Regions from separate parts of the Neorhizobium sp. NCHU2750 genome, predicted to be linked through region 1. Evidence: predicted binding sites of a transcription regulator. Region 1 holds the regulator's gene; the other holds the start of a gene.
The links. The regulator PhoB, encoded in region 1, activates phosphate uptake and scavenging genes when phosphate is short. The targets are predictions, from matches to a motif close to TGTCATNNANCTGTCAT.

Region 1 (6,082 bases):
GGCAATGGTGAGGGATTCTGCATGCCACCAACGTTCAAAGGCGGAGAACGGGCATGAACTGGACGGACGAGCGCGTCGAGAAACTCAAGAGGCTATGGGCCGAAGGCCTGAGCGCCAGCCAGATCGCGGCGCAGCTTGGTGGCGTCAGCCGCAATGCCGTCATCGGCAAGGTCCACCGCCTCAACCTGCCGGGTCGCGCAAAGGCCGGCGGCACCGTTCCGACCAACCGCGCTCCCAAGCGCCCTGCAGCTGCCGCTCCCCGGGCTCCGAGCTTTGCTGGTCGCGCGCCCACCCGCACGATTGCTCGCCCGGTCGGTGCTACGGCACTCAAGGAAGAGGTCGAGTTCGAGGCATCGCAGGAACTGGTCTATCGCCCGGCTTCCAACGTCGTCGTTCCGATCTCCCGCAAGCTTGCCCTGACCGAACTGACCGAACGCACCTGCAAGTGGCCGGTCGGCGATCCGCTGACCGACGAATTCCACTTCTGCGGCTGCGAGTCCCCGGACTCCTCGCCCTATTGCAACTATCATGCAAAGCTCGCCTATCAGCCGGTCCACGACCGCCGCAAGGCTGCAACACGCTCCTGATCCAAGGCTGGATCTTCTGGAAAAAGCGGGCTCGAAGCCCGCTTTTTTGTTTGCCGCAATCGGGCGAGCGACCTGCGACACCGCGGCGCCAGAGAAAACTTGCGGACAGGCTTTCAAACCACTATCTGATGTGCCGTGAGGACGGCCTCCCCCAGAACGGGTATCAATCGCCGGGACGACCCGGCAGAGCCCATGGGGTTTGCAGACATGCGCAGCACAAGCGATCATATTCGCCACGCCATCAGTTTCGAAATCATCGGACTTGCGATCTTCACGCCGCTGGCGGCATTCGTGTTCGGCCTGCCGGTCAGCCATATTGGTGTCGTCGGCATCGTCTCGGCCACGGTGGCGACGGGCTGGAACTATCTCTACAATCTCGGCTTCGACCAGTTGATGCAGAAATTTCGCGGCGGCACGCAGAAAAGCGTGTGGCTGCGGGTCGCGCATTCGGTGCTGTTCGAGCTTGGCCTGCTGATCGTGCTGATGCCGTTCATCGCCTGGTATCTCGGCGTCGGCCTCCTCCAGGCACTGGTGATGGATATATCTTTCGCGCTGTTTTACCTGGTCTATGCCTTCTTCTTCAATCTGGCCTATGACAGGCTATTCCCCCTGCCCGAATGGCGAGAGCAGGCCAGAGCCTGAAGGTTACGACAGAAACGAAAACAGCCCGAGGTGAGTGATCACGCTCGGGCCGGGATTTCACACGTTGCGATCGACGTCCGATCAAGACTCCATCGAATAGCCCGCGCCGCGAACGGTGCGGATGACATCCTGCATGTTGGAAAAGTTGAGCGCCTTGCGCAGGCGGCCGACATGGACGTCGACGGTGCGTTCGTCGACGTAGATGTCATGGCCCCAGACGCCATCGAGAAGCTGCGAGCGGGAAAAGACGCGGCCGGGCGAAGTCATCAGGAATTCCAGAAGGCGGAATTCCGTCGGCCCGAGACGGACTTCACGGCTCTTGCGATGAACGCGGTGCGTTTCGCGATCGAGCTCAATGTCTCCGCAGCGCAAGACGCTGGAGAGAACTTCGGGCTTGGCGCGGCGCAGCATCGCCTTGACGCGAGCCATCAGCTCCGGCGTCGAGAATGGCTTGACGACGTAATCGTCGGCACCGGTGGCCAATCCGCGAACACGTTCGCTCTCCTCGCCGCGTGCCGTCAGCATGATGACGGGAAGGCGCTCGGTTTCGGGCCGCATGCGTAGACGCCGGCAAAGCTCGATACCCGACACGCCGGGAAGCATCCAGTCGAGGATAAGAAGGTCAGGCGCACGTTCCTGCAGCCTGATCTCGGCTTCATCCCCTCTCAAGATCGTCTCGACCTCGTAGCCCTCGGCTTCGAGATTATAGCGGAGGAGGACGCTCAGCGCTTCCTCGTCTTCCACGACAGCAATTCTTGGCTGCATGCTCAATTCGCTCCGTCACATCAGCCCACCGAGCCCAAAGGGCTCAGTTGGCGAGAGCACCGACCGTGTTCGACGTATCGTCCTTCGGACGTTCGCCTTCCGGCTGGGCACCAGTCGTAATGTAGTAGATGGTTTCTGCGATATTGGTCGCGTGGTCCCCGATGCGCTCGATGTTCTTGGCGCAGAACAGCAGATGCGTGCAGGTGGTGATGTTGCGCGGATCTTCCATCATGTAGGTCAGAAGCTCGCGGAACAGCGACGTGTACATTGCGTCGATCTCTTCGTCGCGCAGGCGGATGGCTTCGGCCTTCTCCGCCGAACGGCTGGCATAGACGTCCAGCACTTCCTTGAGCTGGACGAGCGCCAGATCGGACAGATGCTCGATGCCGCGGGCGAGCTTGCGCGGTACGCCGGTGCCCTGCACCGCGATGACGCGCTTGGCGGTGTTCTTGCCGAGATCGCCGACGCGCTCCAGATCGGCTGCGATGCGCAGTGTGCCGACGATTTCGCGCAGGTCTGCCGCAACCGGCTGGCGGCGGGCAATGGTGCTGATCGCCTTGTCCTGGATCTCGCGTTCGCCGTGGTCGAGGATCACGTCGTCGGAGATTACCTTCTGCGCCAGCGAAGAGTCCGAATTGACCAGGGCACGCACGGCATCGCCGCACATCTGCTCGGCCAGGCCGCCCATTTCGGAGATGCGGCGGGTCAGGTATTGCAGTTCTTCATCGAAAGCCGATAGCGTGTGGGTCGAAGCCATCTTCGGGTCCTTCCGGAAACAATATTCACGAAAATCGTGCGACTGGGTCGCAGGGTTTTGGGCCTGAAACGAAACCGATCAGCCGAAGCGGCCGGTGACGTAATCCTGGGTGCGCTTCTCACGCGGAGAGGTGAAGATCTTCGCCGTCTCGTCGAATTCGATCAGCTCGCCGAGATACATGAAGGCGGTCTGGCGCGAGACGCGGGCAGCCTGCTGCATGTTGTGGGTGACGATGACGATCGTGTATTCGGCGCGCAGTTCGTCGATCAGTTCCTCGATCTTTGCGGTCGAGAGCGGGTCGAGAGCCGATGCCGGCTCGTCGAGCAGGATGATCTCCGGCTTGACGGCAACGGTACGGGCGATGCAGAGGCGCTGCTGCTGACCACCGGAAAGGCTTGTGCCGCTGGCATTCAGCTTGTCCTTGACTTCATTCCACAGGGCCGCACGGCGCAGTGCCGCCTCGACGCGCTCGTCCATCTCTGCCTTGGAGACCTGTTCATAGAGACGGACGCCGAAGGCGATGTTCTCGTAGATCGACATGGGGAACGGCGTCGGCTTCTGGAACACCATACCAACCTTGGTGCGCAGCAGGTTGAGGTCCTGGTTGCGGTCGAGAATGTTCTTGCCGTCGACCAGAACTTCGCCGTCGGCGCGCTGCTTCGGGTAAAGTTCGTAGATGCGGTTCAACACACGCAGCAGGGTCGACTTGCCACAGCCCGACGGACCGATGAAGGCGGTGACGCTGCGCTCGGGCAGGACCATCGAGATGTCCTTCAGGGCCTTCGATTCACCGTAGTAGAAGTTGAGATTCTTGATCTCGATCTTGGCGCGGTCGGAGACATTCTGCGGAGCAACTTTTTCCAAGGAAACCATTTCGGTCATTATCCTTCTTTACGTCCGGTGAGGCTGCGGGCGATGATGCTCAGCGACAGAACCGTGAGGGTGATGATGAGGGCACCGGTCCAGGCAAGCTGCTGCCATTCGGCATAGGGGCTCAGCGCGAACTGGAAGATAGTAACCGGCAGGCTGGCGATCGGCGCATTGAGATTGCTGCTCCAGAACTGATTGTTCAGAGCCGTGAAGAGAAGCGGTGCCGTCTCGCCCGAAATGCGGGCGATGGCCAGGAGCACACCCGTCACGATGCCCGACATCGCAGCGCGATAACCGACCGAGCGGATGACGATCCAGCGCGGCGCACCGATCGCGGTCCCGGCTTCGCGCAGGGCGTTGGGCACGAGGTTCAGCATGTCTTCGGTGGTGCGGACGACAACCGGGACAACCAGGATCGCGAGCGCCACGGAGCCGGCAATGCCCGAGAAATGCCCCATCGGACGGACCAGCAATTCGTAGACGAACAGGCCAATGATGATCGACGGCGCCGAGAGAAGGATATCGTTGATGAAGCGCACGATCATGGTCAGCTTGCTGAAGCGTCCGTATTCAGCCATGTAGGTGCCGGCAAGGATGCCGATCGGCGTGCCGATGATCATGGCGATGATCGAGACGATCACGCTGCCATAGATGGCATTGAGCAGACCGCCGGCGGAACCCGGAGGCGGGGTCATTTCGGTGAAGACGGCGAGATTGACGCCAGCCAGCCCCTTGTAGAGCAGCGCCCCGAGGATGAGTGCCAGCCAGGCGAGGCCGATTGCGGCAGCGGCGACGCAGAGACCCATCATCAATCCGTTGGTGGCCTTTCGGCGTGCATAGATCGTGCTCATGAGATCAAGCTCCTGCCTGGCGACCCATCCGCAGCAGCATGTAGCGGGCGGCTGCCAGAATGAGGAAGGTGATGAAGAAGAGGATGAGGCCGAGCGACATCAGCGACGATACGTAGAGATCGCCGTCAGCCTCGGTGAATTCGTTAGCGATCGTTGCCGAAATCGTCGTACCGGGCGCGATGATCGATGCGCTCAGGCGGTGCGAGTTGCCGATCACGAAGGTGACGGCCATGGTTTCACCGAGTGCGCGGCCGAGAGCCAGCATGACGCCGCCCATGATGCCGACCCGCGTATGCGGGATGACGATGCGGCGGATGACTTCCCAGGTGGTGCAGCCGATGCCGTAGGCAGATTCCTTCAGAACGCCCGGAACCGTATCGAACACGTCCCTGGTGATCGAGGCGATGAACGGCAGGATCATGATGGCCAGGATCAGCGACGAGGTCAAAACACCGATACCATAGGGCGGTCCGGCAAAAATGTCGGAGAGGACAGGCACATCGGCGAAGAGATTGATGAGGAAGGGCTGGACGGTCGCCTGCAGGAAGGGTGCAAAGACGAACAGGCCCCAGATACCGTAGATGATCGACGGAATACCGGCGAGAAGCTCGACGGCAATGGCGATTGGGCGACGCAGCGGGCGCGGGCAGAGTTCGGTCAGGAAGACGGCGATGCCGATGCCGACCGGAACGGCGATGACGATGGCGATGGCGGCGGTGACGAGCGTGCCGTAGATCGGCGCAAGCGCACCGAAGGTCTCGGCCACGGGGCTCCAGCGCTCTGTCGTCAGGAAAGCGGGACCGAAGGTCGTAAGCGCCGTCCAGGAACCGGTGACCAGCGACACGAAGACGCCGCCGAGGATCACAAGGACGATGATGGCAGCCAGGCGGCAGGCCCAATGGAAGATGGTATCGGTCAGGGCGAAATGCCGAACCACTTTTTCGCGTCTGCTATCGACGCGCTCCGCGATTGCCAAAGTCATGCTCCAGTCCTTGAAGTTTGGCCGGTTGAGGAGGGAAAGGGGGCGCGACGAACGCGCCCCCATCCAGTCACATTACTTTGCAGCGACGTCTTTTGCCCACATGGCTTCAACGCTCTTGACGACCTTTTCCGGCATCGGGATGTAGTCGAGTTCGTCAGCAAGCTTGGTGCCCTTTTCGTAGGACCAGGCGAAGAACTTCAGAGCTTCGGCGGTAGCAGCCTTGTCGTCCGGGGTCTTGTAGAGAACAACCCAGGTCGATGCGGTCATCGGCCAGGAGTCGGCACCCGGCTGGTTGGCGAGAATGACGCCGTAGCCCGGCTGGGAGTTCCAGTCGGCGTTGGCAGCAGCAGCAGCGAAGGTCTTGGAGGTCGGCTCGACCTTCTTGCCGTCCTTGTTGATCATGTCGGTGAAGATCAGCTTGTTCTGCTTGGCATAGGCGTATTCGACGTAACCGATCGAACCTGCCGTCTGACCGACGTTGGCAGCAACGCCTTCGTTGCCCTTGGCGCCGATACCGACCGGCCATTCGAGAGCCGTGTTGACGCCAACCTTATCCTTCCAGTCAGCCGAAACGTCGGCCAGATAGGTGGAGAAGTTGAAGGTGGTGCCCGAACCGTCAGAACGGTGA
Region 2 (6,082 bases), 1.4 Mb from region 1:
CCACTGGCTCGCCGGAATTTCATTGCCGAGACCGGATTTTTCGAAAGGCAGGTTTTCCGGCAGCGTTACTTCCTGAATCCATGGCTGGCCCTTCTGGAAGCCCATGCTCTGGATGAACTTTGCCGCGGTCAGGATGGCGTCCGGCGCGCTGCCCTTGACGTCGATATGGCCGCTATTGTCGCCGTCGACGCCATAGGCGATGATGTCTTCCGGCAGCATCTGCACCTGACCGACTTCGCCGGCCCATGCGCCGGTATTGGTCGCAGGGTTGAGGTCGCCATGCTGCACCATCTCGATCAGCGCAATCAGCTGCGGCCGGAAAAGCTCCGGGCGGCGGCAGTCATGCGCCATGGTGACCAGCGCGTTGCGGGTGTTGAAATCGCCCTGCACGGCGCCGAAATCGGTCTCCATAGCCCAGAAGGCGGTGACCACGCCGGCGGGAACGCCGAACTCGTTCTCGGCGCGGGCAAACACATCGGCATACTGCTTCAGCTTCTGGCGGCCGATGTCGAGCCGGGCCTGGCTGACGGTGCGCTGTGAGAATTCGAGGAATGTCTGGCGAAACACACCCTGCGCACGGTCGCGGGCGAGCACTTTCGGGTCGATCTGGGCGCCTGCGAGCGCCTCGTCTGCCGCGCTCGCCGGAATGCCCTTGGCAATGGCCTCCTGCTTTACGCCATCCAGAAAGGCCGAAAGGTCGCCACCGCAAGGCGCTGCGGGGGCTGCCGCCGGCTGAGCTGCCGGGGCGGTAGCCGGCGTCTGTGCGAAGACTGGGGCAGGGGTGGCCATGCCCCCGGCGATAAGGGCTGCGATGGCAAGGTGGCGGCGGTCGAGGAATGGCATGGGCGATCCTGAGGTGATCTGGCGACGATCTTTGCGTGATGAAACTGCACGATGTCGATTGGAGTGAGCAATAGCCCGCGTTCTCCGGTCCGCCTTTGGCTTTCAGGAAAAATCGCGGCTGGCGGCTATTTAGCGCACTCTACCTGACTTTGCCAGCGTCGGAACTCGCCACGACCTGCTGGTTTGCCGCAGCGACCCAGCTGTTCCAGTCCTTGGTGGAGCCCGAGAATACGTTGAGGTCCGTCTCGCCCTTGATGCCCGGCACGATGCCGGTTCCCGTATATTGCCAGAAGGCCCATTTGCGGTCGGGATAGATCTGCGACGGATGGGCGGCCACCGATCTCAGCCAGAACTGATGGTCCTTGAAGGCGCCGACCAGATTGTCGCGATGGAAATCGACCGATGTATAGATGATCGGCTTCTTGCCATAATAGGCCTCGAGCCGGGCCATGAAGCGGCCCATCACGTCGCGAACAGTCGCCGCATCGGGTTTCAGCTGGCAGGTCGGCGAGGCATGATTCCATTCCATATCGACGACCGGGGGCAGCATGTTCGCCTCCTTCGGCACATTGGCGATGAACCAGTCGGCCTGTTCTTCCGGCGTCGAGCAGAAATAGTAGAAGTGATAGGCGGCATGCGGAATGCCGGCGGCCGCGGCGTTGCGCCAATTGGTCTCGAAGGCCGAATCGATCCGGTCCTTGCCCTCGGTGCCCTTGAGAAAAACGAAGGCGACGCCGGATTTCTTCACCGTCTGCCAGTCGATGTCCGTGCCGTTCCACTTCGACAGGTCGATGCCATGAACCTGGTGCCGGCCCGGATTGTCCCGGCCGAAATCCTGCGGATCGCTGTCACGGAACTTGGTATGGCCGATCGATCCCGTATCCATCAGGTCATAGCTCGTCGACGTGCAGCCCGATGCCAGAAGGGTCGTTGCAATGAGGACGGGCGCGACGAGGGCCAGGAGAATACGGGGCATGAAGGGTCCGGTGTGATGTCGGCAGCAGCGATTTGAATATCCTGTTTACCATAACGCCGTAAAGAATGCGTTAGAGCAGGTCGGTACCGTCATCGCAACCTTGCCGCATCGGCCCCGAGAGTCGGGGCCGTTCTCGTCATCCCGGTCTGCGGATGACCGCATGCCACGCATAGCCGCGGCCGATGTCCTCGAACATCATCTGCGCCCTGGCCGCCTCGCTCTGGCCTTCCAGCACCATGCGAAGATTGCTTCGCGGCGTCACGTGGAAGCGGGCAAGCCAGGCCTGCAGCATGCTGCGGAACCACGCCGGCAGCCCTTCCTGCTGGCCGAAATCGACGATATGCAGCGAACCGCCCGGCTTCAGGGTCGCAAGCGATGCGGCGATTGCCTGTTCCCAGCCGGGGATCATCGACAGGGCATAGGGGATCATCACCCGGTCGAAACCATCCGTGCCGAAGTCGCCGGCGCGAAAGGCGGTGGCATCCGCCACGACGAGCGTCGGCATGGTTCCCTTGTCTGCCTTGCCGGCAAACTTGGCCCGTGCCGTCTGCAGCATCTCCTGCGAGATGTCGAGCCCGTAGAGCTTGGCGGCCGGATAAAGCCGCCGGGCGAGCATCAGGTTGCGGCCCGTGCCGCAGCCGACTTCGAGAATGCTCGCACCCGCCGGGGCATCGAGCCCGGCAATCATCCGGTTACGGCCGAAAAGATAGTATTTGCGGGTGAGGTCGTAGATGTGCCGCTGGTAGCGGTACATACGATCCATATCGGCCGCGTGGCCGCCCGAGGCGGTGCCGGCGCTCACTGGCCAGCCTTTACGTCGTCTGCCTTCGCGTCATCGGCCTTCACATAGATGTGGAAGCCGCCATAGATGGCCGAGCGGTCCTGTAGGTTGAGTTCGGCGGAACGCTCCGAAAGATAGGTCCATTGCTGCCGGACGGCATCGGCGACGCGACCCTCGATGACGCTCTTTTCCGCGGCCGTGCGGAAGATCACCCTTGCGCCTGTCGCAGCCGTGCGGTTGATCTCGCTCCACAGCGCGTTGAGCTGCTCGTCGGTCATCCAGTCCTGCGCATCGAGTAGCACGAACCGGTCGACCGATCCGGCCGGCTTGCGGGCGAGCAACCCGGTGACGCTCTCGTGATGCACGTTGACCCGCTCGGCATTGTTGCGGATCGCCTTGTAGTTTTCCACCCGCAGATAGACCGGCAGGTTGCCTTCTTCCGGGCGCGGGTAGCGGCGGGCAAAGGCCTGCCAGGCGAAATAATTGTCGCGCAGCGGGAAATGGCAGGCGAGCTTTTCCAGCCGCTCGCGCAGCACCGGTGCAATGGAGCCGTTCGGCGCAAGGCTTGCGAGCTCGTCATATTGCTGCGGCGGAATGCCGAGGCCGAACAGCGAGCTCTTGCGGCTGGTGACGAAACGGATCAGCGGCCGGTCGAAGAGCGGCGCGATATGGGCGTCGAAATACTGGCGCTGTTCGCGGATGGAGCGGGCCTTGGCAAATTCCTTGAGATCGACGCCATGCATGCGGGCGACCACATGGCCGATGGTGATAAACCGCCCGAGCAGGCCTGTGCGGTAGATATTGCGCTTGAACACGTCGATCCGGCGGCGCCCGGTGATCGAGCGCTTCTGCCAATAGGCTTCCGTCGTTTCGTCGAGCATGCCGGCGATATGCTGGTCGAACGCGCGGCTGTTGCTCTTCACGCCGTCCATGCCGAAATAGCGCACGATATCCGCATGCGAGGGAAGATGCCGGAAAGCGGCGAGCTTCAGCCGGTTGAGCGCGATATGGTGGCGGTTGAGATCGACGACGTCGATGCGTGAAGGCGAGCGCGACAGATAGGCGAGCATATTGCAGCCGCCGGAACCGATCGTGACGATCGAATGTCCTTCGGCAAGTTCCATGGCCTCCATGTCGACCGACGGGTCTTCCCAGATCTGCGGGTAGACGAGGCCGGAAAACAGCAGCCCGAAAAGCCGCTCCGAAAGCCCGTGGGCGGAAAGCGCCTTGTGCTGGAGAAGGGCATCCTTGAGCTTGCGGTTGCGCTGCAAGCCACGATCTTCGACGATATCTGCCATGAGTGAAATCCTGCCTCATATGGAGCGCCGTGCATCCTTTTGGATGCGCAAAGGACGCTCCAAGTCTGGTGATTTGGAGCTCGAACGCGTGTAGCTGCTTCGTGCAACAGCTTCGTGACGCGGGTTGTGGTCTGCATCTCTTTGGTGCCGATCGGCCGAAAGTGGCTTTTCCTGTCGGGAAGATTTTGCTTGCATGGCGCAGACCCATGCGAGCGGATCAAGGGAGGGGCTTCGTGTTCAGGCATATTCTTCGCGGGCTTGCCGCCATCATGCTGCTGATCGTCGCCGGCGGCGCGGGCTGGCTTTATCTGTCGCCTCCCGAACTGCTGAGGGTCGGCAGCGGTTATGCGGCAAAGATCGTCTGCTCCAATGTCTTCCTTGCAGGGCGTGATGCGGAGAAGGTTCTGGCGGAGGACGTTCAGGCGCCCGGCAATCCGCTGCTGCGGCTGATGCGGGTCGCCGTCGATCCCAACGGCAGGCGCGTCGATGCAGCGCTTCTGGGGTGGATTGCGCCGAGCCTGGCCATCTATCGCGATGGCGCAGGCTGCACGGTCGTGCCCGATGGCGCAATGCCGGCTGAGCTTTCCGTTCCCGTGCAGGCGGCATCGGAGCCGCTGGATGGGCTATGGCCAACAGGAAACAAAGACCAGGTAGATCCGATGCTTCAAGCCGTTGTTTCAGACAGGGCTTTAACAGGGCCCGGCATGCGTGGCGTGGTCGTTGTCAAGGATGGGCGGCTTGCCGCCGAGACCTATGGTGATGGGTTCTCTGCCTCCATGCCGCTTCTCGGCTGGTCGATGACCAAGACCGTCACGGCTGCCATCATCGGCCGCCTTGTGGCCGAGGGAAAAATCTCGCTTGAGGAGAAGAACCTTTTTCCGGCATGGAAGGACGACGCGCGTGCCGGCATTCGGCTGGCCGATCTTCTGTCGATGGAAAGCGGTCTCGCCTTCAACGAGAACTATGGCAGCGTGGCCGACGTGACGCGGATGCTGTTCCTCGAGCCCGACATGGCACGCTTCGTCGAAAGCCTGCCTCTGGAGGCGGGTATCGGCAGCCGCTTCACCTATTCCTCCGGCACGCCGGTGCTTCTGTCGAAGATCTGGATGGCCCATGCGGGCAGCGCCGAAGAGGCGCTCGCCTATCCGCAAAAGGCGCTCTTTGCCCCTCTCGGCATGCGCTCGGCGGTGATCGAAACGGACGCTGCGGGCACCTTTGTCGGCAGTTCCTACATGTATGCGACGGCCCGCGACTGGGCGCGTTTAGGGCTGTTCCTGGCGCAGGACGGCGTCTGGCAAGGCAACAGGCTTCTGCCGCAAGGTTTTGTCGGCGAGATGCAGGAGAAGAACGCCAGCTCGGGCGGCCGCTATTCCAGGATGCAGACATGGCTGCCGAAACCCGGCTCGGGCCTGCCCGGCGACACGTTCATCCTGAGCGGCCACGACGGCCAGAACGTCTTCGTCATTCCCTCGATGAAACTGGTCATCGTTAGGCTCGGCCTGACGCCGCGCGGCGCAGGCTATGACGCGACCACGCTCGCATCGGCGATCGTGCGGAAGGTGAGGGGGGAAGAGTAGCGCTTGGGCTATCTTACTTCTGCAGGACGCTCAGCATGTCCTTGCGCTTGGCATCGTAATAATAGCCGCGCGCATAAAGCCGGATGGCGTCGTCGTTCTGGTTGTCGGCCACGAGCCAGGCGCCGCGAAGGTATTTGATGGCGTATTTCAGATTGGTCTCGGGATCGAGCAGGCCCTCCGGCGGCCCCTGATAGCCCATGGACTTGGCCGTCGAATACTTGATCTGCATGAGGCCCCAGTAGCCGTTCTTGTGATAGGCACTGGGATCATACTTGCTTTCGCGATGCACGACACGGTGCACCAGCGATTCCGGCACGCCGTAGAGCCCGGCATAGCGATGGATCAGTTTTTGCAGATCGGCCGGTGCACCCGCCGCACTGGCCGGCATCGGCTCGCCGGGCGCCGGCGGAAATTCCATTCGGCTGTCGATTGCAGCCACCGCGGCGAGCGGCTTCGGCTGGCCGGCATAGCCAAGCGCGGTGGATGCACCCTGCGGCCCCAACGTGGGGCGCGGCATTGGCCGGGGGATCGGAATGACGGATTGCAGCGCCACCATGTCGGGCGTCAGTTCCGGCTCGTCGAGAGCGATCGCCTCGGCAGCGGCAGG

Region 2: the regulator PhoB is predicted to act here: its motif matches at 4,002-4,018, upstream of NCHU2750_RS07405 (BtaA family protein).

What each region holds. Positions count from the first base shown of each region.
Region 1 is NZ_CP030827.1:99,990-106,071, reverse strand. It holds gene NCHU2750_RS00520 (GcrA family cell cycle regulator) at 54-587, shown strand; gene NCHU2750_RS00515 (PACE efflux transporter) at 795-1,229, shown strand; gene phoB (phosphate regulon transcriptional regulator PhoB) at 1,311-1,994, opposite strand; gene phoU (phosphate signaling complex protein PhoU) at 2,038-2,751, opposite strand; gene pstB (phosphate ABC transporter ATP-binding protein PstB) at 2,830-3,624, opposite strand; gene pstA (phosphate ABC transporter permease PstA) at 3,633-4,472, opposite strand; gene pstC (phosphate ABC transporter permease subunit PstC) at 4,477-5,454, opposite strand; gene pstS (phosphate ABC transporter substrate-binding protein PstS) at 5,527-6,082, opposite strand, start outside.
Region 2 is NZ_CP030827.1:1,508,227-1,514,308, forward strand. It holds gene NCHU2750_RS07390 (lytic murein transglycosylase) at 1-789, opposite strand, end outside; gene NCHU2750_RS07395 (glycoside hydrolase family 25 protein) at 983-1,819, opposite strand; gene NCHU2750_RS07400 (class I SAM-dependent methyltransferase) at 1,956-2,582, opposite strand; gene NCHU2750_RS07405 (BtaA family protein) at 2,618-3,898, opposite strand; gene NCHU2750_RS07410 (serine hydrolase domain-containing protein) at 4,132-5,475, shown strand; gene NCHU2750_RS07415 (transglycosylase SLT domain-containing protein) at 5,489-6,082, opposite strand, start outside.